DNA from 3 places in the Arthrobacter sp. SlRoot2-15 genome. Region 3 is predicted to be linked to each of the others. Evidence: riboswitches for the same ligand, from Rfam matches in the RefSeq annotation. Region 3 holds a riboswitch; each other region holds the start of a gene.
What was found. A riboswitch is a leader RNA that binds a small molecule or an ion and turns the genes downstream of it on or off. The one in region 3 is predicted to bind thiamine pyrophosphate.
Positions count from the first base shown of each region.

Region 1 (7,574 bases), 1.2 Mb from region 3:
CCAGCGGGTTGGCGCGGGTGAGCAGGGCATCGTTGCCGCGCAGGGTCAGGGTCTCCCTCACGGTGCAGCCACCCCGGGGTGCGCCCGGCCGGACAACCCGGGCTGCGGGGCGCCGAGGGCGAGCTCGGCGCCGCCCAGGACCTGGCTGAATTCGGCGTCGTGGGTCACCGAGACCACGGCCGTGCCGGCGTCGAGCAGCTCGGAGAGAAAGGAGGCCAGCTCTGCCCACGTGTTGGCGTCCTGGCCAAAGGTGGGCTCGTCCAGCACCAGGACCTGCGGGTGGGCGGCGAGCACGGTGGCTACCGAGAGCCGACGCTTTTCGCCGCCGGAGAGCGTGTAGGGGTTGGCGTCCACGAGGTCGCGCAGCCGCAGTCGCTCCAGCAGCTCGTCCACCCGTTCCTCGCCGCGGCCCAGGTGGCGGGGGCCGAACATCAGCTCATCCAGCACCCGGCCGGTGACGAACTGGTGCTCGGGTTCCTGGAACACCGTGCCGATCCGGGCGATCAGCTGCTGGGCCTTCCACTTGTACGGGTCGATGCCCGCGCCGGCGCTCAACTCGGTGGTGGCGGAGACGGACCCGGCAACGGGGGCCAGCAGGCCGGCCAGGGTCAGGGCGAACGTCGATTTGCCGGAGCCGTTGGGGCCGGTGATGGTCAGGGCCTGCCCGGCCCGGACCTGGGCCGTGATGCCGGCCTGCACCGGCGCAGGCGGGGCCGTCCGGAATCCCCCCAGCAGGCCGGTGCGGCGGGGCCGTTCGCGGGAGACGGCCAGTTTCTCGGCGGCGAGCAGCAGCTGGCCGGCATTTGAGCCCGCCGGGCCGCCACCGCGGGTGATCCCGTCTGCCACGCCGCTGCGCGCCCGCGTCGCCGGGACGTGGCCCGGCACCCAGACGCCGGCGGCGATGAGCATGTCCCGCGCCTGCTCCAGGACCGTCTCGGGCGGCCCGTCCAAGAGCACGCCGGAGTCCGCGCCGGACCCCGGCTGCAGCACGACGATCCGGTCCACGAGGTCTTTCCAGACGGCCACGCGGTGCTCCACGACCACCAGTGTGGCCCCGGACTTGTCCACGCAGCGGCCCACGGCGTCGCGGACCTCCAGGACACCGGCGGGGTCGAGGTTGGCGGTGGGTTCGTCCAGCAGCAGCAGCCCGGGCCGCATCGCGAGGATCCCGGCGAGGGCCAGCCGCTGTTTTTGGCCGCCGGAGAGCGCCGACGTAGGGTGCTCCAGCGGCAGCCCGCCGAGCCCGACGTCGTCGAGCGCTTCCGCCACGCGCCGCCAGATCTCCGCCGGCGGGACCGCGAGGTTCTCGGCGCCGAAGGCGACGTCGTCGCCGACCCGGGAGAGCACCACCTGGGTTTCCGGGTCCTGCTGCACCAGGCCGGCCCGTCCGCGTGCTGCCCGGGGCGGGACACCGTCGATCAGCAGGCTGCCGGTCTCGTCGGCGTCGTCCGCGTCGGCGGAAGCGGCTGCGGAAGCAGCTGCGGACGGGCCGGCGCCCTCCCCCAGCACCCCCGCCAAGGCGTGCAGCAGCGTGGACTTGCCGGAACCGGAAGGGCCCAGCAGCAGCACACGCTCGCCCGGGCGGATATCCAGGTCCAGTCCGCTGACGGCCGGACGTGTCCGCCCGGCGTGCCGCCAGCCCCAGCCGCGGGCGGTGACCGCGGCGGGTCGTACGTCGTAGACAGAAGTCATGCGTGTGCGGGCATCAGGAGAACACGGGTTCCGATGCCGCCTTGCGGGACGCGAACGACGCGAGCACCCCGGTCTTGGCCAGCCCGCGGGTGGCCAGCCAGGACAGTCCGCCGGCGATCACGGCTCCAGAGACGGCGCAGAAGACGATGTAGGCGAACTTGTCACCGGTCTCGTAGGCGATGTTCCAGCCCCAGGGCAGGAAGGAGTCGTTGAGGCCGCAGAACAGGCCCGCGCCGGCGCCGGCAAGCAGGGACACCGGCAGGTTGAACCGCTTGTACAGGAACGCGGCGAAGACGAGCTCGGCGCCGAGGCCCTGCACGAAACCGGAGAACAGCACGGAGGCGCCGTATTGGGAACCCATGATCAGCTCACCCGTGGCGGCCACGGTTTCGCAGAACAGCGCTGCTCCCGGTTTGCGGATGACCAGCATGCCCAGCACCGCCGGGATCATCCAGCCGCCGGCGTAGAGCCCGGTCAGCGGCGGGTAGACCGCGTTCAGCGGCACGGCTACGAGGTTGGCGCCCTGGGACCAGGCCCAGAAAATCACGCCGCCGGCAACAGCAATCAACGCGGCCAGCACAATGTCGACCACACGCCAGCTGTATTTGCCGGTGGCCAGTGTCTGCTTTGCAGAAATATCAGTCATATCGTCCTCCTGAGGTACAGGAGGGGAGGGTGTTCCGGCTGCGCGCGGCTTCCGCCACGGGTGCCGGGCACCCTGAGAACTCGACTCCCTTGCGCCGGTACTAACCGGATCAGGTTCGAGGGTCTGCGGCTGTCCGCACTCTCAGCGCCCACCTGTGGATCCCCGGACTGCTCCGGATGGCCGACGGCGGCGCTCCCCTGTCGTATTTAAAATCACCCTTATGGGCTGGCCCAGTTTACACCCGTTGGGGTTGCGCAGCGGCAGAACGTAACGGAAGCTGAATCCCATGAGCGATGCACAAGCGCCTTCCCCCGACTACGACCCCGACTCCGCGGAACCGCAGCCGCCGGGATCCCTGGCCGCGCTCATCGGCCGGATCCTGACGGAAATCGATGAACTGCAGTTCGAGTCCTTCAGCAAGGACGACGCGCTGGAGCTCGGGTTCCTGCTGGTGGAGCTCGGCCGGCAGCGCAACCACCCCATCGCCATCGACATCACCAAGGGTGAGCAGGTGCTCTTCCACGCGGCCCTCGAGGGTGCCACCCCGGACAACGAGCGCTGGATCAGGGCCAAGCAGCGCACGGCCTCGCGGTATGAAGTCCCGTCGCTCCTCGTGGGACTCCGGGCCCGGGCTGCCGGGCGCAGGATCGAGGACAACGCCTGGTTCGACCAGCTGGAGTTTGCCGCCCACGGCGGCTCGTTCCCCGTCTACCTGCGCGGAACCGGCGCGGTGGGCACGGTCACGGTCTCGGGGCTGCCGCAGAAGGCCGACCACGAACTGGTGGTCGAGGCCCTGACCGAATTCCTCGGCCGTCGGGGCGCCAGGGGAGGCTAGGCTAGGGGAAGCCCTGTTCCCTCCCGCAAGGAGTACGCCGCATGAACATCTTCATCAAACTGCTTGGCACCGGCATCAGCCTCGTCGCCGGTTTTGTCGGCACCAAGGTGGTTGACACCGTCTGGGAAAAGACCACCGGCAACAAGCCGCCCAAGGGCCACGACGACGACGTTCCCACCACCCTGCGCCAGGCCCTGACCTTTGCCCTGATTTCGGCCTCGGTCAGCGCCATCATCCAGGTCCTCGCCAACCGCGGCACGCAGCGCGCGATCACCCGCTTCGCCAAGACCCAGGATCTGGTCTAAACCGCTTGGTCTAAACCGCCTCGTCCAGAGCGGCGGGTCCCGGCGGCGGCGTCACTCGACGTCGTCGTCGGTGAACCCGCTCTTGCCGGCCGCCTGCTGCACCACGGCCTCCAGCTCGTCCGCGCTGAGCAGCTCCGGGTGAAGGTGTTTGGTGCGGTAGCCGGCCCGGCCCACCATGTGGGCGGAGACCGGCACGGTCAGCAGCTGGAAGATCCATGCCACCACCAGCACCGGCCACACCCACCAGGTGCGCAGCTGCAGCCCCACCGCGCAGAGCAGCAGGAACAGCCCCAGCACCTGCGGCTTGGTCGCGGCGTGCATCCGGCTCATCAGGTCCGGGAACCGCAGCAGGCCGATCGCCGCGCCGAGGGACATCACCGCCCCGAGCACCATAAACACGGCCGAGACGGCGTCGATCACGGCGTCGGCGGGGAACGTCTCAGGATTCATTGGGCTGTTTCCTCCGGTCCGCCACAAAACGGGCCACCGTCACCGAGCCCACAAAGCCGATGATGGAGATGGCCACCAGCAGCATCAGGTTGTTCAGGTGCCGGTTCACGGCCATGTCGATGCACAGCGCCGCGCCGAGGATGGCGAGCAGCACGTCGGCGGCGAGCACCCGGTCCAGCAGCGAGGGCCCGCGCGCGATGCGGATGATCGCCCCGCCGGCGGCGAGGGACAGCACGACGGCGGTAATGGCCAGGACCAGGGGCATCATGCGCCCACCTCCTGTTGCAGGGCGGAGAGTTCGGCCTTGGTGCCCATGATCCGGATCAGCCCGGCCTCGGTGTCGCGGACTTCCTTGCGGAGCTTGGCGGCATCCTCGGCGTCGCGGACGTTGATGCCGTGGATGTAAAGCGTGGACGTGGAGCGGTCCACCTCCACCACCAGCGACCCCGGGATCAGCGAGATGACATGCCCGGTGGCCGTCACCAGCAGGTCGGAGTGGCTCCGGAGCGGGACGGCGACGACGGCGCTGATTACCCGCGGCCCCCGGACCACGGCCAGGAACAGCACCTGGAAGCTGGCCGCCACCACCTTGGCCAGGAACACCAGGGCGAACGGCACGGCACGCAGCACGTTGAAGCGGCCGCCCAGTTCCACCGGCGGCAGGTAGAACACCCGTGCCACCACCACGGCGATCAGGGCGCCGAAGAGCAGGTTGCCGGCGCTGAAGTCCTGCCAGAGGGCGCCCCAGACGATGACGAGCCAGACCAGCAGCGGCAGCTCCTGGCGCAGCGAGATCCGCTTGCGCGTCATTTTGCCCCCTCCTGCCGCTGCTGCGCGATCACCGGGGCCTGGGCCTCGTCCCCCAGCACGGCCTGGATGTAGGAGGACCGGTCGAGCATCTCGGAAGCCGATTGCCCGGCGACCTGGAACAGCGGCCCGGCGAAGACCGTCAGCGCCACTCCCAGCAGCACCAGCCCCAGCGTGGAGCCCATCATGGTGCGCGGCAGCAGGGTCACGTTCTGCTGGCCGACGCGGTCCCCGGCCGGCTGGCCGCCGGGGACGGCGAGCAGCACGGGATCCGGATGTTCGGCGTCCTCGGGCTTGCGCCAGAACGCGCGGTTCCAGACCCTGGCGACGGCCAGCAGGGTCAGCAGGCTGGTCAGCACGCCGCCGGCCACGAGGGCGTAGGCCAGCGGGGTCCCGAGGGCAACACCGGCCTGCAGCAGGCCCAGCTTGCCGAGGAAGCCGGAGAGCGGTGGGATGCCGGCCAGGTTCATGGCCGGCACGAAGAACAGCACGGCCAGCAGCGGCGAGAGTTTGGCCAGCCCGGCGATCCGGTCCACCGAGGAACTCCCGGCGCGGCGCTCGATCAGGCCGGTCACGAGGAACAGGCTGGTCTGGATGGTGATGTGGTGCGCCACGTAAAACACCGCGGCCGCGAGCCCCGCTACCGAGGACATGGCCAGGCCGAACACCATGTAGCCGATGTGGCTGACCAGGGTGAAGGACAGCAAACGTTTAATGTCGCTCTGCGCCAGGGCGCCCAGGATGCCCACCACCATGGTCAGCAGCGCCGCGACCATTAGCGGGGTATTGAAGGTGTCTCCAGGGAACAGCAGGGTTTCGGTGCGGACTATCGCGTAGACACCCACCTTGGTGAGCAGGCCGGCGAACACAGCGGTGACCGGGGCCGGCGCCGTCGGATACGAGTCGGGGAGCCAGAAACTCAGCGGGAACACGGCGGCCTTGATGCCGAATGCCACGAGCAGCAGCACGTGCAGGAGGTTTCGGGTCCCCTGGTCCACGTCGGCGAGCTTGATGGCGAGGTCCGCCATGTTGATCGTCCCGGTGGCGCCGTAGATCATGGCAATCGCGATCAGGAACAGCACCGAGGACACCACCGAGACCACCACGTAGGTCACGCCCGCGCGGATCCTGGGGCCCGTCCCGCCGAGGGTCATGAGCACGTAGCTGGCGGTCAGCAGGATCTCGAAGCCGACGTAGAGATTGAAGAGATCGCCGGAGAGGAAGGCGTTGGACACTCCCGCGACGAGGATCAGGTAGGTGGGGTGGAAGATCGACACGGGGGCGTCGCTGTCCCCGTCGGCCATGCCCTGGCCGGTGGCGTAGACCAGCACGGCGAGGCTGACGGCCGAGGACACCACCAGCATGAGCGAGGAGAACTGGTCCACCACCATCACGATGCCCCAAGGCGGCAGCCAGCCGCCGATGTTCACCGCCGCCGTGCCGCCTTCCCAGACGGAGGCCAGCAGCCAGCACTCCAGCAGCAGGGTCAGGGACAGCAGCGCAATGCTCACGGTCCGCTGCGCCCTGGAATGCCGGATAAGGAGGAAGGTCAGGGCGGCCCCGAGGATGGGGAGGACGACAGCGAGGGGGGCGAAGCTGGCGATGTTCACTTGGTCCCTCCGTCCGGGCCGGCGCCGATGTTTTGGGATCCGGGCTGTTCCTCCGCCGCGGCGTCCACGGCCGGCATCCGGCGGGCGCCGGCCTGCACGACGTCGTCGCTTCGGGCGGCGGACACCAGCGGGAACTCGGAGGTCTCGGCCGGGATGACGGCGTCGTCCTCGGCGTCGAAGCTGGGGGTCTCGGCCACGCGGCGGTCCTCGGCGTCGTCCTGGATTTCATCCTGCCGGGCCAGCACCCAGGTGCGGTAGATGATGCCCAGCATAAAGGCCGTGACCGCGAAGGAGATCACGATCGAGGTCAGGATCAGCACCTGCGGGAGCGGGTCGCTGTAGTCCCCCGCGGGGGTGTCCTTGCTGAAGAGCGGGGCGAGCCCGGCGTAGCCGCCGGTGGCCAGGATCAGCAGGTTGGTAGCGTTCGCCAGCAGCATCAGGCCGAGCAGGACCCGGGTGAGGCTGCGTTCCAGGAGCAGGTAGATGCCGCAGGCGTACAGGGCTCCCATTACCGTCAGCAGGGTCAGGTTGACGCTCATGTTATCCCCTTGGCGGTTGTTTCGGCCGGGACGCCGTTGGGCTGGCCGTCGTCGAAGAGCGCCCCGGGCTGCTCGTCCGGCTGGTCTTCCGGCCGCTCTTCGAAATGTTCGTCGATTTTCGCGCCCAGGCTGCGCAGCACGTCCAGGGCCAGGCCGACGACGACGATGTAGACGCCGATGTCGAAGATCGTGGAGGTGACGAATTTGATGTCGCCGAAGACCGGCAGCCACAGCTCGATCACGGCGCTTTGGAAGACCTGGCCGCCCAGCAGGAGCGGCGTAATGCCGGACGCCGCGGCGGTGGCGAGCCCGATCCCCAGCAGTGCACCGGCGCTGACCGGCGTGGCCTCGCGCAGTTCGAAGCGGCCCCCGGCGAGGTAGCGGATGGTGAGCGCCAGCCCGGCGGTGAGGCCGCCGGCGAAGCCGCCGCCGGGCAGGTTGTGGCCGGCGAGCAGCAGGTAGAGGGAGAAGACGATCATCGAGTGGAAGATCAGCCGGGTGACCACCTCGAAGATGATCGAGCGGCGTTCCGGGGCCATGGTCCGGCCGGCCACCAGCCAGGCGTCGCGCGCCGACGCCGCGAAACGCCGGCTCATGGCCAGGGCCGCGTTGTCCCGGGTGTTGCCGGCCACGCCCGCCCGGCGCCCGACCGTCCCCTCCGCCACCGAGGCGGACGGACCGATGCGGTCG
Region 1 is NZ_AP046058.1:2,095,944-2,103,517, reverse strand. It holds gene AC6I9V_RS09590 (energy-coupling factor transporter transmembrane component T family protein) at 1-61, opposite strand, end outside; gene AC6I9V_RS09585 (ABC transporter ATP-binding protein) at 58-1,692, opposite strand; gene AC6I9V_RS09580 (ECF transporter S component) at 1,706-2,338, opposite strand; TPP riboswitch at 2,407-2,547, opposite strand; gene AC6I9V_RS09575 (heme-degrading domain-containing protein) at 2,625-3,173, shown strand; gene AC6I9V_RS09570 (DUF4235 domain-containing protein) at 3,215-3,478, shown strand; gene mnhG (monovalent cation/H(+) antiporter subunit G) at 3,530-3,928, opposite strand; gene AC6I9V_RS09560 (MrpF/PhaF family protein) at 3,918-4,196, opposite strand; gene AC6I9V_RS09555 (Na+/H+ antiporter subunit E) at 4,193-4,738, opposite strand; gene AC6I9V_RS09550 (Na+/H+ antiporter subunit D) at 4,735-6,345, opposite strand; gene AC6I9V_RS09545 (Na(+)/H(+) antiporter subunit C) at 6,342-6,884, opposite strand; gene AC6I9V_RS09540 (Na+/H+ antiporter subunit A) at 6,881-7,574, opposite strand, start outside.
Region 1: another riboswitch for thiamine pyrophosphate. It lies ahead of AC6I9V_RS09580 (ECF transporter S component); the one in region 3 lies ahead of thiC (phosphomethylpyrimidine synthase ThiC).

Region 2 (7,574 bases), 430 kb from region 3:
ACGATCGCCAGCTGCCGGGGGTCCGTGGGGTCCAGGGTGCGCAGGTATTCCCCGTAGCTGATCTCCCCGTCCCACGGCTTGCCGAGCGCGCCGGTCTGGCGCCGGAAATGCCGCAGCGAACGCTCGTCCGGCGCGGGCATGGTGCGCAGGATGCCGACCTTGCCCCGGAGCATCAGCTCGGCCGCGGCCATGCCGGTCATCAGCGAGATCTGGGCGTTCCAGTCCTCCACCGGCAGCGGCGGGGCCGCGACAATCCGGTAGCCGCCGTCGGGCAGCTGCTCGATTTCCTGCTCCGGCATGTTCAGGCTGGCGCCGCCGCGCAAACGTTCCAGTTCCACCCGCTTGCTGCCGACTTCCTTCAGCAGCTGCAAGAGGGGGTCGGCGGTGCCGCCGTCGAGCTCGGCCTGCACCCCGTGGTAGCTGAGCTTGGCCCGGCTGCGGACCTGCGCCCGGCGCACCAGGACGGAGGACACCTCGGCGGCGGCATCGAGCTCGAACTCCCAGACGAAGGCCGCGCAGAGCTGGCCGGCCAGCAGGCTGCCGGCCGCCTCGCTGATGACTTCCGGATGCAGCGGGATCCGGCCCTCCGGCGTGTAGAACGTCTGGCCGCGGCGGCGGGTTTCGGCGTCGAGCGCGCTGCCTGGGGCGACGAAGGAGGGGACGTCCGCGATCGCGTAGAAGACTTTGTACCCGTCGCCGGCGCGGTCAATGAAGAGCGCCTGGTCCAGGTCCGTTGAGGAGGCCGGATCAATGGTCACAAACTCCACGTGGGTCAGGTCCAGGGCCGGCAGCTCGTGGCCTGCCACCGCTGCCTCGGCCTCGCGGAGCACCTCGTCCGGGAACGGGCCCGGCAGCTCCAGCGTGGTGCGCAGTGCGTTGAGCGACTGGGCCAGTTGGTTCTGCTGCTGGCGCACGCTTGGGGTCAGGCGATGATGAGACACGAAAATCAGGTTAGCCCGATTTTCGCCATTAGTCTTGGAGCATGAGCACTTCCCCGGCCAGCCCCGTCCGCGACCAGCATTTTCTCCGGGAGCTGCTGGGTGTGATGGCCTACGGGGAGCTCTCGGCCTTCGAACGGCTGTCTTCCGACGCCCGGTATTCGCCCACGCTGCATGACCGCGCCGTGCTGGGGAGCCTTGCCGTCACCGAGTTCCAGCACTACGAACTGGTCTGCGCGAAACTGGCGGAGCTCGGCGTCGACGCGGAGGAGGCCATGCTGCCGTTCCAGCCGTCCGTGGACCACTTCCATGAGCGCACCCGCCCCTCCGACTGGTACGAGTCGCTGATGAAGGCCTACGTGATCGACACGGTGTCCGCGGACTTCTACCGCCTGATTTCCGGCTACGTCGACGCCGGCACGGCCGCCCTGATCGAGCAGGTCCAGTCAGCCGAGGGCGCGACGGCAGTGCTGGGCGAACGGCTCAAGGCGGCGCTCGCGGATGATCCCCGGCTGGCTTCCCGGCTGGCCCTGTGGGCGCGGCGCCTGCTGGGCGAGGCGCTCACCCAGGCCCAGCGCGTCAGTGTGGACCGCGCCCTCCTGGGCGGTCTGGCCGGCGTGGACGAGGCCGGGGCAGGGGAACTGGTCCGCTCCCTGACTGCCGAGCTCGCCGCCGCCCACTCCCGCCGGATGTCCCAGCTGGGGCTCGCGGGTTAGCTGGACGCGGCGTCGGCATCCGCCCCCGCGTCGAGCGAGGCAAGCAGCGCGCGTGCCGCCCCGGCGGGATCGTCGGCCTCGGTGATCGCCCGGACCACCACGACCCGGCGGGCGCCCGCCTCCACCACCTGCTCCACGTTGCCCAGATCGATGCCTCCGATCGCAAACCACGGCACCACCCCGGCGACCCGGCCGCTGTCGCCGGCCTCGGCCCGTTCAATCGCCGCCGCGGCGTAGCGCACCAGGTCCAGCCCGACGGCGGCGCGGCCCGGCTTGGTGGGGGTCGCCCAGACCGGACCCACGCAGAAGTAGTCCAGCCCGCTCCGGCCCGGGGCCGCGGCGATGGCCGCGTCGACCTGTTCCGGGGTGTGCGTGGACATGCCGATCACGGTGCCCTTGCCCAGGAAATCCCGGGCCGCGGCGAAGGGAATGTCCTTCTGGCCGATATGGAAGACCGGCGCCCCGGCGAGCGAGGCGAGGTCGGCGCGGTCGTTCACGGCCCAGAGCCGGCCGTGCCGCTGCGCTACGGAGTGCAGGACCTCCAGGAGCTCGAGCTCCTCGGCCGCCTCCAGTGACTTGTCCCGCAACTGGATGATGTCCACCCCGCCGGCGAAGGCGGCGTCGACGAAGTACTCGAAGTCGCCGCGGCCCTTCCGGGCATCGGTGCACAGGTACAGGCGGGCGGTGGTGTGGACATCCTGGCTCATGCCCCAAGCCTAGTTCCTCTAAACTGGGCGCATACCGCGGGAGCCCGCGCGGGCCGTCACACGGCCGCCGGGCTGAGAGGGCGTCAGAGCCGACCGCTTGACCTGATCCGGCTAGTACCGGCGTAGGGAAGGAAACCTATGGACGCACCAGTCCCGCCATCGGCCGCCCCGGCGGACCCCTCAGCACACCGGTACGACGTCGCCGTGATCGGCGGCGGGGTGGTCGGCCACGGGATCGCCTGGGAGGCGCGGCGCTCGGGCCGTTCCGTGGCCCTGATCGATGACGCCCCCGGCAGCGGGGCCAGCTGGGCTGCCGCCGGCATGCTGGCCCCCGTCAGCGAACTCCACTACCAGGAGGAAGCGCTCCTGGCGCTCATGCTGGAGGCCGCCCGGCTGTGGCCGGGCTTCGCCGCCGGCCTGGACGGTGCCCTGGACGGCGGTACCGGGTCCGGCCCGGAAGGGGCGGGCGGCACGGGGTATCTCACGACGCCGACCCTCGCCGTCGGCGCGGATGCGGCGGACCGCCGGGCACTCGCGGACCTGCGGGCCGTGCAGCAGGCCTGCGGCCTCGCCGTGGAGCCGCTGACCGTGCGTGAGGCACGGGCCCGCGAGCCGCTGCTCAGCCCCGGCATCTCCTGCGCCCTCGACATACCCGCCGACCACCAGGTGGACCCGCGCCGGCTGCTGGGCAGGATCGGAGCGCTGCTGCGCGCGGACGCCCGGTTCGCGGCCGTGCCCCGCCGCGCCGACGGGCTGCTCTGGGACGGAGGCCGCGTCTCCGGCGCCAGCCTCGAAGGCGGCGGCGAGATCCGCGCAGACGAGACCGTCGTGGCCAACGGCCTCGGGGCGGCGGACCTGCAGGGCCTGCCCGGGGGACTCGCCCTGCCGCTGCGCCCGGTCTACGGGGACATCCTCCGGCTCCGTGTGCCGCCACGGCTCCGGCCGCTGCTGCGCTCCACCGTGCGGGGACTGGTCCGGGGGGTGCCGGTGTACATCGTCCCGCGGGAGGACGGCACGGTCGTGATCGGAGCGACCCAGCGGGAGGATGCGCCCACGGAGTCCGAGGCGGTGTCCGCCGGCGGCGTCTACCAGCTGCTCCGCGACGCCCAGCAACTGCTCCCCGCCGTCGCCGAACTCGAACTGCTTGAGGCCACGGCACGGGCCCGGCCGGGAACGCCGGACAATGCCCCGCTCCTGGGGCGCGTTCGCCGCCCCGGCTCCGGCGGCGACGTCGAGGGGCTGATCATCGCCACCGGCTTCTTCCGGCACGGCGTCCTGCTGACCCCGGTGGCCGCCGCGGTCTGCCGGGAGCTGCTGGACGGCCCGCCGGACCCGCGCTGGGCCGGGTTCCGCCCGGACCGCTTCTCCGCCCGCCGGGAATCAGCACAGGACTTTTCACCGAACGACAGGACAACAGCATGAATATCAGGCTCAACGGGGCACAGCACACCCTCGCCGACGGCGCCACGGTCAGCGCCCTGGTCAGCGTCGTCACCGGCCGGCCGCTGGCCGCCGACGGCCAGGCCACGGACGGCCGGAAGCTCGGCGTCGCCGTCGCCCGCAACGCCGAGGTGGTACCGCGCAGCCGCTGGCACGCGACGGCGCTCGCCGAGGGCGACGACGTCGAGCTCGTCACGGCAGTCCAGGGAGGATGAACACCATGGGAGAAACAGCACCGACCGCAACGCGGCAGACACGCCGGGATCCGCTGACGATCGACGGGGTGGAACTGGGCTCGCGGCTGATCATGGGGACCGGCGGCGCGCCGAGCCTGGACGGCCTCGGCACCGCCCTGGTGGCCTCCGGAACCGAACTCACCACGGTGGCAATGCGCCGCTACTGGCCGGCCGAAACCGGTTCGCTGTTCCAGTTGCTGGCGGAGCGGAACATCCGGGTGCTGCCCAACACCGCCGGCTGCTTCACCGCCCGGGACGCCGTCCTCACGGCCGAGCTGGCCCGGGAAGCACTCGAGACGGACTGGGTGAAACTCGAGGTGATCGCCGACGAGCACACGCTGCTGCCAGACGCCGTGGAACTCGTGGAGGCCACCGAACAGCTGGTGGCCCGCGGGTTTAAGGTCTTCGCCTACACGAACGATGACCCGGTGCTCGCCCTCCGGCTCGAACACCTCGGCGCGACCGCCGTGATGCCCCTCGGCGCCCCGATCGGCACCGGCCTGGGCATCCTGAACCCGCACAACATCGAACTGATCGTCTCCCGGGCGTCGGTGCCGGTGGTGCTCGACGCCGGCATCGGCACCGCCTCCGACGCGGCGCTCGCGATGGAACTGGGCTGCGACGCCGTGCTCCTCGCCACCGCCGTGACCCGCGCCCAGGACCCGGCGATGATGGGGGAAGCCTTCAAACACGCCGTCATCGCCGGCAGGCTTGCCCGGAACGCCGGCCGGATCCCGCGCCGCGAGCATGCCCTCGCCTCGTCCGCCATGGAGGGCCGCGCCGAGTTCCTTTAGCGGTTCCGGTGCCGGAACACCGGCCGGAGTACCATTCCTGAAAAGAAATGTGGCGGCAGGTGTCCTCTTGGCGGCATCGTCCTCGTCGTACTGATGTATCGACCGACTAGAAGGAGCACTTGTGGACTACATGCTTTTTATCTGTACCGATCCCACCGCGCCGGAATATGTGGCCGCCGAGGACAACATCGAGGAATGGGCGGCCGAGGTGGAGGCCCGGGGCATCGCCCGGCACGGGGACCGCCTGCGTCCTGTCGAGGACGCCACCACGGTCAAGGTGCGCGCCGGCGAGCTGGTTGTCAGTGACGGTCCCTTTGCCGAGACCAAGGAATGGGTGGCGGGCTACGACATCATCGCCTGCGCCGATCTTGATGAGGCGATCGAGGTCGCATCCAAGCACCCGATGGCCCGATTCGGCAAGATCGAGATTCGGCCCGTGTGGCCGTTCGGATCCTAGCGGCCGGCCCGGAGCCGGCGATGACGGACGTCGGGGTCCCGTGAAGGCTGACGTGTTGGACGTGCGGACCGCGATCGAAGAGGCCTCCGCCGCGGAGACCGCGCGGATCAACGCCACCCTCATCCGCGTCACGGGCGACTGGAGCCTGGCGGAGGACTGCGTCCAGGACGCCTTCGCGCGCGCCCTGGTCGACTGGCCGGAGCGTGGAATCCCGGACAACACCGGGGCGTGGCTGACAACCGTCGCCAGGAACAGGGCGATCGACCGGATGCGGAGCGCAGCCAGCGAAAAGAGGGCGGTGCGGGAACTCGGGATCCTGGCTGAGCTCGAAGCTCTGGCCGACCCCGCCCCCGGCGATCCGGGGGACGGCGACGACCGGCTGCGCCTGATCCACACCTGCTGTCATCCGGCCCTCGCGCTGGAGGCGCGGGTGGCCCTGACCCTGCGCACCGTGGCCGGCCTGACCACGGGCGAGATCGCCCGCGGGTTCCTGGTCTCGGAGGCCACCATGGCAAAACGGCTGGTCCGTGCCCGCGCCAAAATCCGCGACGCCGGGATCCCCTACCGGGTGCCCCCGCCGGAGCTGATCGCCGAACGCACCGCAGGGATCCTGGCCGTCCTCTACCTCATGTTCAACGAAGGATATGCGGCCACCGGCGCCGAGACGCTGATCCGCGAACCCCTGGCCCGGGAAGCGATCCGGCTCAACCGGCTGCTGGTCGCGCTGCTGGCCGGATCCCCGCAGCAGCCCGAAGCCATGGGCCTGCTGGCGCTGATGTTGTTCCAGCATGGCCGCCGGCACGCACGCACGGACGCCGGCGGGGACCTGGTGACGCTGGAGGACCAGGACCGCGGACGGTGGGACCGGGCCGCAACGGCGGAGGCGGTGGACCTGCTGGACGCCGCCGACCGGATCGGCATTCAACGCGGCGCCCGGCCCGGCAGTTACCGGATCCAGGCCGCCATCGCCGCGTGCCACATGACCGCCAGCGACTTCGGCAGCACCGACTTCGCCCGCCTGGCGCAGCTGTACGACCGGCTCGCGCAGCTGGCGCCGTCACCGGTCGTGGAACTCAACCGCGCCGTCGCCGTCGCCATGTCCCAGGGGCCGGATGCGGGGCTGGAACTCATCGCCCGGCTGGAACGGACCCGGTCGCTGGAGGGGTACTACCTCCTGCCGGCCGCGAAGGCGGACCTCCTTCGCCGCCTCGGACGAATGCGGGAGGCCGGCCACGAATACCGGCGGGCCCGGGAACTGGCGCCGTCCGAGGCCGAGCGGCGCTACCTCAACAAACGCCTGGCGGAAACTCGCCCGGAAGAATCGGGAGTACTGTGATGCGCATGGAGATGCGTCTGGAAGTCGTTCAAGTGCCTGTTGCCGACGTCGATGCGGCCAAATCGTTCTACACCGAGAAGCTGGGTTTCGCGCTGGACCACGACGTGGAATACATTCCCGGCATGCGGGTGGTGCAGCTGACGCCGCCCGGGTCCGCCACCTCGATAGTCGTCGGCACGGGCATGACCAGCATGGCCCCCGGGAGTCTCGAGGGGCTGCAGTTGGTCGTCCCGGACATGGCGGCCACCCGTACCGAACTGCTGCGGCGCGGAGCCGAGATCAGTGAGGTCCAGGACATGGGCGGCATCGCCTTCGCCTATTTCAGCGACCCGGACGGAAACCGCTGGGTCATTCAGGAATCCACGTCCCCTGGGGCGAAGGAAGCCTTTCAGGGCTAGGGCAGAGGCAAGCTCTGCTCAAACATCCCTCGGGGCAGTAGGCGGGTGTTCGGCCACGCAGAAGAGGTTCCCCTCCAGATCAGCCAGGGTGGTCCACTGCACGTGCGGGAATTCGTCCAGGACGTCCCACCGGTAGGTGGCACCGAGGCCGAGGAGACGATCGACCTCCGACTGTCGTGACCCCCAAGGGACGGTCAGGTCCAGGTGGAACGTTTGGTGTTCGGGGCGGGGACCGGTCATCGGTTGGAAGAACATTGCGAACCCTCCGGGGCCGGCCGGTGGCAGGTAGACGCTGTCACCTCCGGGTGAAGGCGAGGCGCCGGTCACGGATGCCCAAAATTCGGCAAGCCCGGCTGGATCCTGGGCCTCCAGGTTTACCGCACCAAGGGTGATCTGAGGAGACGTCATGGCTGCCACGCTAGCAGGACGCAGGGGCGGGCATACTAGATCCCTGCATCCGGGCCGCAGGCCGAGCTTGGGTTCCACGTCTGTCACACCGCCCCCGCGGAAACCGCTTAATGCAGTGTGGCCACCCACCCGTGGGGGAGTGGC
Region 2 is NZ_AP046058.1:2,851,016-2,858,589, forward strand. It holds gene AC6I9V_RS13190 (RNB domain-containing ribonuclease) at 1-941, opposite strand, end outside; gene AC6I9V_RS13195 (ferritin-like fold-containing protein) at 983-1,654, shown strand; gene thiE (thiamine phosphate synthase) at 1,651-2,361, opposite strand; TPP riboswitch at 2,388-2,508, shown strand; gene thiO (glycine oxidase ThiO) at 2,500-3,783, shown strand; gene thiS (sulfur carrier protein ThiS) at 3,780-4,016, shown strand; gene AC6I9V_RS13215 (thiazole synthase) at 4,022-4,831, shown strand; gene AC6I9V_RS13220 (YciI family protein) at 4,962-5,288, shown strand; gene AC6I9V_RS13225 (RNA polymerase sigma factor) at 5,341-6,624, shown strand; gene AC6I9V_RS13230 (VOC family protein) at 6,630-7,022, shown strand; gene AC6I9V_RS13235 (VOC family protein) at 7,041-7,430, opposite strand.
Region 2: another riboswitch for thiamine pyrophosphate. It lies ahead of thiO (glycine oxidase ThiO); the one in region 3 lies ahead of thiC (phosphomethylpyrimidine synthase ThiC).

Region 3 (7,574 bases):
TCGTGCCGGCGCCATTGCGCGATCTTGCCGTGGTTGCCGCTGAGCAGCACCGCCGGAACCTCCCGGTCCCGCCAGCTGGAGGGTTTGGTGTACACGGGATATTCCAGCAGGCCGTCGGAGTGGGATTCCTCCACCAGTGACTCGGGGTTGCCGACGACGCCGGGCAGCAGCCGGCCGACGGCTTCGACCATGGCCAGCACGGCCACCTCGCCGCCGTTCAGCACGTAGTCGCCGAGGCTCATGGGCCGCACGGTGAAGTGCTCGGCGGCCCATTCCAAGACGCGCTCATCGATGCCCTCGTAGCGGCCGCAGGCGAAGACGAGCTGGTCCTCTTCCGCGAGTTCGTGGGCGATCGCCTGGCTGAACCGCTCCCCCGCCGGGGACGGCACGATCAGCACGGGCTTGCGGGCGGTGCCCGGTTCAGGCGCCTTCGGGCCGGCCTCGGCCACGGCGGTCAGGGCCTGGGCCCAGGGCTCCGGCTTCATCACCATGCCGGCGCCGCCGCCGTACGAGGTGTCGTCCACCGTGCGGTGCCGGTCCGTGGTGAAGTCGCGGAGGTCGTGGACGGTTAGTTCCAGCAGCCCGTCCTGGCGCGCTTTCCCGATCAAGGATAGCTCCAGTGGCGCCAGGTACTCGGGGAAGATGCTGACGACGTCGATCCGCATCTTAGGCGTTATCCCCGGCGGCGGGCGCCGCGTTCTTGTCATCGTTACCGCTGTCGGCGCCGGCATTGTCGGCGTCGCCGTCGTCCGGGGTCGCGCCGGCGTCGGTGTTGACCTCGAAAAGGCCGGCCGGCGGGGTGACGAGGACGTATTTGTCGGCGACGTTGACCTCGGGGACGATCTGCTCCACGAACGGGATCAGGATTTCCTTGCCGGCCTGGTCGGTCACCACCAGCAGGTCCTGGACGGGCATGGTGTGCAGCCCGGATACCTTCCCGACGACCGCGTCGCCGACCCGGACGTCCAGGCCCACGAGCTCGTGCTCGTACCAGCCCTCGTCGTCGTCCTCGTCCAGTTCCTCGGTCTCGATGAAGAGCTTCGCCCCGCGGAGGGCCTCCGCATCGTTGCGGGTTTCAACTTCCTCGAAGGCCAGCAGCAGGATGTCCTTGTTCCAGCGGGCGCTCTCCACGGTCAGCGGCCCGGCCGAGGCCGGTTCCACCACAAACTGCGTGCCGGGAACAAAGCGGTCACCGGGCGCATCCGTGAGCACCTGGACGGTCACTTCGCCGCGGATGCCGTGGGGCTTGCCGATTCGTGCCACCTGAAGCTGCATCTGTTCCTCTGTTCGGGTTCTCTTGAAATCTAGGGGGTGTGGGGCGTTTTGCTGCGCAAAACAGTCCGGCCCCTCCACCATAAGCTGGTGGAGGGGCCGGACTAAAGATCAAGTAATGCTGGCTACGCTACCGGCGGCGGTCGGTGTCGACGACGTCGACCCTGACCGGTTCGCCGTCGGCCAGTGCCGCCACCACGGTTCGCAGTGCGCGTGCGGTGCGGCCCTGGCGTCCGATCACCCGTCCGAGGTCTTCCTGATGAACGCGCACCTCGAGGGTATCCCCGCGGCGGTTGTTCTTCGCAGAGACCTTGACGTCCTCGGGGCTGTCAACAATCCCGCGGACCAGGTGTTCGAGCGCTTCTGCCAGCAATTTACTCAGCCTCGGTGGTCTCTGCTTCGGCGTCGGCGGGAGCCTCGGCTGCGTCGTCCTTCTTGGCCTTCTTGGTGATGGCTTCCGGGATGATCACGGAACCCTTTTCCGGGGTGACGAAGGCTTCCTTGGGAGCCTTGGTCTTCAAGGTGCCCTCCTGGCCCGGGAGTCCCTTGAACTTCTGCCAGTCACCGGTGATCTTCAGGATCGCGGCAACCTGCTCGGACGGCTGTGCGCCGACGCCGAGCCAGTACTGGGCACGGTCCGTGTCGACCTCGATGTACGAGGGCTCTTCGGTCGGGTGGTACTTGCCGATCTCTTCGATGGCACGGCCATCACGCTTGGAGCGTGCGTCCATGACGACGATGCGGTAGTACGGTGCGCGCATCTTACCGAAGCGCTTAAGGCGAATCTTTACGGCCACTTTTGTGGTCACTCCTGTTTCTGAAACGGGGTCGAGCCCGGCGTTCTGCACCCGTGGGGCGGGCCGTACTAGGGGGTTCTAAAGGACAGGATCCGGACGCGGAGAGAGGGGCCACGCAGATCGAGTACCTGTTCATTGTGCCAGATCACCGCGCGGATTTCGACTTGACACCCGCGGCGGGGGTGATTGGGGGCGATTTGCCCGGGCGTCAAGATGTCCAGACGTAAAGTCCGGCTTTGGTTGCGGGGTCGACGCCGGCGGCGAGGTCAGCGAGCTGGCGGACGTAGCGGGCAGCCTGGTCCACCCCGAAGGGCATGTCTTCCTCAGCGGCCCAGCCTTCGGCGACCTCGGTGAGGACGTCGCCCTCCCCCTCGGTCTCGTAGCTGAGCAGGTCTGCCAGGGCCCGGACCATCGCGGCCGGAACGCCCAGCAGCGAGTCACTGGCCACGTCCACCATGGCGAGCTCATAGTCGGCGCCCGCGGCGTGCACCGCGGTGCCGGCCAGGTCGCCCAGCCGCTCGATTTCGAAGTCGCTGATGTCCGCGATCCGGAGAGCGCCGGCTGCCGCTGCGGCTCCGCGGTCGAGGGCTGCGGCGCGCTTGAGTGCGGCGTCATGGGTGGCCACGAAGATTTCAGTAAATCCCAATGAGCTCATCCTTAGCTGTCAGGCGGCACACGGCCGCGGTTTTGGCGTCACTTCAGCCTAGCCGCTCTTACCCGGGCCGCCGGAACGGGCATGCCCATTGCAGGTGCAAGCCCACGGACGGACATGCCCATCGCCCGACCCCCAGCGATGGTCATGCCACTCTGGGCCCGAGCATCCGGACGGGCATGTCCATCGCTGGCGCCGAGCATTGGACATAGCCAGGTTATGTCCATTCCTCGGTGCGTCGACCGGACATGCCCCTCGAACCAGCCCCGCACCAGACGCGCATGCTCGGCCGCAGCACCACGGGATGGGCATGCCCAGCGGCCAGGTTCGAGAATGGGCATGCTCAGCGGGCAGGCTCAAGGATGGGCATGCTCATCCTGCGTGGCATCGAAGGATGGGCATGCTCATTGGTGGAGCCGAACGTTGGGCATGTCCGGTGTACGGCCGCCGGCAACGGGCATGTCCGGGCATGTCCGGGAACGTCCGGAGCTGCTAGCGGACGGCGACGCGGATCCGGTTGCGCCACGGATCCTCGAAGCGCAGCTCGGCCCCGGTGTGGTGCGACTGGACGCCGGCGGTCCTGAGCCGGTCCGCCAGGGCGCCGACGTCGTCGCCGGACGGTACTTCGATCAGCACCTCGCCGAGACCCAGCGTGTCGCGGCGCGGGCCGGCGCCGCGGCTGTTCCAGACGTTCATGGCCATGTGGTAGTGGTAACCGCCGGCGGAGACGAAAAGAGCCTGGCCGTGCCAGCCGGCGGTCTTCTCGAAGCCGAGAGTGCCGACGTAGAAATCGTGCGCGGACTGCACATCGCCGACCTGCAGATGGACGTGCCCGACACCGGCGTCCGCCTCCCGCTGCCCGGCAAGCGATGCTTCGGTGAGGTGCTGCTCCAGGTAGCGCTGCGGCGGCAGGGCAAGACTGTCCATCACCACGTTCTTGCCCTCCCAGGACCAGGCCTCGCGCGGCCGGTCCCAGTAGAGCTCGATACCGTTACCCTCGGGGTCGTTGAAGTAGAAGGCCTCGCTGACAAGGTGGTCCGCGCTGCCGGTGAAGGACTGCGGCTCATACTGTGCCGCGGAGGCGACGGTCGCCGCCAGGGAAGGCTGGTCGTTGAACAGCAGGGCGGTGTGGAAGAGACCGGCCTCGCCGCGGGAGGGCAGGTTCAGCCCGGGGGCCGGGGCCAGGTGGACCAGCGGCTTGGCCTGGCGCCCGAGGTAGAGTCCACCGTCCTGCTCGGCGACGATGTCGAGGCCGAGAGCGCGCTGGTAGTAATCGGTCATCATCTTCATGTCGCCGACCTTGAGCATCACGGTGCCCATGGTGAGTTCGGCAGGAAGGAGATCCTGGGTGCTGGCTTCTGCGGTCATCGAAACCCTCCGGTGGTCCTGTGGCCGCCGACCCTCGGCGACCTTACATAAAGGTAAATTACTTGAAGCTTCAATTTATTCCTAGGGCGCAACACCTCCGTGGCGGCTCAATTCGCCGCGCAACACGATGCTCCGGGGCGTTTGCAGGGTGGCGAGGTTCCTGCGGGGGTCCTCGGCGCAAACAAGGACGTCGGCACTGGCGCCCTCCGCGATAGCGTCGGCCAAGAGCCAGTCCCGCGCGGCCCAGGTTGCGGCGTCGAGGGCGGCACCGGCGGGGATCCCGGCGGCGTGCAGCGCCTCGACCTCGTCCGCAATGCGTCCATGCTTGATGACGCTGCCGGCGTCTGTTCCTGCGTAGATGGCCACCCCGGCTTCGTACGCTTCGAGAATCCGTTCGGCGCGGCGTTCCCAGAGCGCGAGCATCTGTTCCGCGTACCGGGGGAACTTCGCCTCGGCCTGGGCCGCGATGGCCGAGAAGGTCGCGATGTTGATCAGCGTGGGAACAATCGGAACACCCTGTTCAACGAATCGGGGCAGGTGGCGGGGAAGCAGCCCGGTTCCGTGTTCGATGCAGTCGATGCCGGCGTCGAGCATGTCATCGAGAGTGTCCTCCGCGAAGCAATGCGCCGTGACGCGGGCGCCTTCGTCATGGGCGGCCCGGACTGCGTCCTTGACGTGCCGTGCCGGGAAGCTGGCGGCGAGAACACCGGCGTCGCGGTCGATCCAGTCCCCCACCAACTTGACCCAGCCGTCCCCGGCCCGGGCCTGCTTGCGGACAGCCTCCACGAGGTCCTCGGGTTCCACCTCGACGGCGAAGCCGCGCAGGTACCGGCGCGTCCTCGCGATGTGCCGGCCCGAGCGAATGAGGCGCGGCAGCTCCTTGCGCTGCTGCAGCCAACGGGTGTTGTGCACGGCGCCCGCGTCGCGGACCAGCAGGGTTCCCGCGTCACGGTCGGTCAGGGCCTGCTGTTCCGCCACGTCCTCCGGGACATCGCCGCCGGGGCCGAGCCCGATATGACAGTGCGCGTCGACCAGCCCGGGGATGACCCACCCGTCCAGCACGCGATCCGACGCGGCCGCGGGACGGTTGAACGTCAGAAGGCCGTCCACGGCCCACAGTCCTCGCCGTTCCTGGTCCGCCGCGGTGAGGACCGGGCCGCTGAACTCGATGATGCTGCTCACGGGTTATAGCCTAATCCGCCTGGCTGTCCGCCGTCCCACTGCGTCCGGCTCCAATGACGCTCAGGGCCTGAGGGCATCCCGGCAGGCTGTGGTAGCTTCGTCTACGACCACACGGGTGCCCTTGCAGGGGCTGAGATCGGGCTGACGCAGCCTGCGACCGTTGAACCTGTCCGGGTAATGCCGGCGAAGGAAGTGAGTATTTCTTTGAGCGCAACAAATTCCCAGCACCTCCCTGCCCAGAACAGGGACGGCTTCGCAGCGAGCCCCGTCACGCAGTCAATGAAGTCGCATGCCCTTGTGTATGTCGAGGACGGCGGGATCCGCGTCCCCATGACCGAAGTCGCCCTGGAACCCTCTCCGGGCGGCGTCACGAATCCACCGTTTCGCGTTTACCGCACCGCCGGCCCGGGAAGCGACCCGGTGGTGGGGCTGGCCCCCTTCCGCCGGGACTGGATCAACGGGCGCGGGGACACGGAATCCTACAGCGGCCGGGAACGGACCCTGCTCGACGACGGGAAGTCCGCCGTTCGACGGGGCGCCGCCTCGGCGGAATGGCAGGGCGCACCGCCGGAGCCGCGCCGCGCCGTTGAAGGACGGACGGTGACCCAGATGCACTATGCGCGGCAAGGCATCGTGACACCGGAGATGCGCTTCGTCGCCCTGCGGGAGAACTGCGACGTCGAGCTGGTCCGGAACGAAGTCGCCGCGGGCCGGGCCATCATCCCGAGCAACATCAACCACCCGGAGTCCGAGCCGATGATCATCGGGAAGGCGTTCCTGGTCAAGATCAATGCGAACATCGGCAACTCCGCGGTGACCAGCTCCATCGCCGAGGAAGTCGACAAGCTCCAATGGGCCACGCGGTGGGGCGCGGACACGGTGATGGACCTGTCGACCGGGGACGATATCCATACGACCCGCGAATGGATCATCCGCAATTCCCCCGTTCCCATCGGCACGGTCCCGATTTACCAGGCACTGGAAAAGGTCAACGGCGAAGCAAACGCCCTGACCTGGGAGATCTTCCGTGACACGGTGATCGAACAGTGCGAGCAGGGCGTCGACTACATGACCATCCACGCCGGGGTGCTGCTGCGGTACGTCCCGCTGACCGCCAACCGGGTCACCGGCATCGTGTCCCGCGGCGGTTCCATCATGGCCGGGTGGTGCCTTGCGCACCATCAGGAGAACTTTCTCTACACGCATTTCGACGAGCTGTGCGAAATTTTCGCCCGCTACGACGTCGCCTTCTCTCTCGGCGACGGTCTGCGGCCGGGGTCCACGGCGGACGCTAACGACGCCGCGCAGTTTGCCGAACTGGACACCCTGGCCGAGCTCACGCAACGGGCCTGGGACTTTGAAGTCCAGGTCATGGTGGAAGGCCCGGGCCATGTGCCGTTCCACCTCGTCCGGGAAAACGTGGAGCGCCAGCAGGAACTCTGCAAGGGCGCGCCCTTCTACACCTTGGGGCCGCTGGTCACGGACATCGCACCGGGCTATGACCACATCACCTCGGCCATTGGCGCCACCGAGATCGCCCGTTACGGGACCGCCATGCTCTGCTACGTCACGCCGAAGGAGCATCTGGGGCTGCCGAACAAGGACGACGTGAAGACCGGCGTGATCACCTACAAGATCGCCGCGCATGCCGCCGACCTCGCCAAGGGTCACCCCGGGGCGCACGAACGTGACGATGCCCTGTCCAAGGCCCGGTTTGAATTCCGTTGGCGGGACCAGTTCGCGCTTTCCCTGGACCCGGTGACCGCTGAGGCATTCCACGACGAGACCCTGCCGGCGGAGCCAGCCAAGACAGCCCATTTCTGCTCGATGTGCGGGCCGAAGTTCTGCTCCATGCGGATCAGCCAGGATATCCGCGAGGAATACGGTTCGGCCGCATCGCAGACGGCGTTGGCCCAGATGGCGGCGGGAATGCGGGAGAAAAGCAACGAATTCCTGGCGGCCGGCGGCAAGGTCTACCTTCCTGAGCCCACCGTGGGCGCACCCGTAGAGGCCTAGCCGGGGTCGGGCAGCCGTCCAGGCGGGTGGTCGCCCTGGAGTCGCGTGCTAGGACGCGTGGGCGTGCCGGCTGCGGTTGACGTCGGCGATAAACGAGCGGATGGCCCGGTCGCCTTCCTTCGAGTCCTGCGGCCGGTGCCCGCCCGGGGCTGTGCGGTGCAGGGCGCCGGTTTCGCGCAGGTAGCCGGCGATTTCCTCATACAGCGGTTCCCAGCCGCCGGTGAGGACCAGGGTGGGCACGCCCGGTACGATCTGCAGCGGGGCGTCCCAGGGCGGCGCCTGGAGGC
Region 3 is NZ_AP046058.1:3,279,217-3,286,790, reverse strand. It holds gene trmD (tRNA (guanosine(37)-N1)-methyltransferase TrmD) at 1-665, opposite strand, end outside; gene rimM (ribosome maturation factor RimM) at 667-1,275, opposite strand; gene AC6I9V_RS15200 (RNA-binding protein) at 1,403-1,645, opposite strand; gene rpsP (30S ribosomal protein S16) at 1,647-2,069, opposite strand; gene AC6I9V_RS15190 (hypothetical protein) at 2,278-2,715, opposite strand; gene AC6I9V_RS15185 (VOC family protein) at 3,214-4,089, opposite strand; gene AC6I9V_RS15180 (amidohydrolase family protein) at 4,171-5,271, opposite strand; TPP riboswitch at 5,373-5,480, shown strand; gene thiC (phosphomethylpyrimidine synthase ThiC) at 5,476-7,287, shown strand; gene AC6I9V_RS15170 (alpha/beta fold hydrolase) at 7,336-7,574, opposite strand, start outside.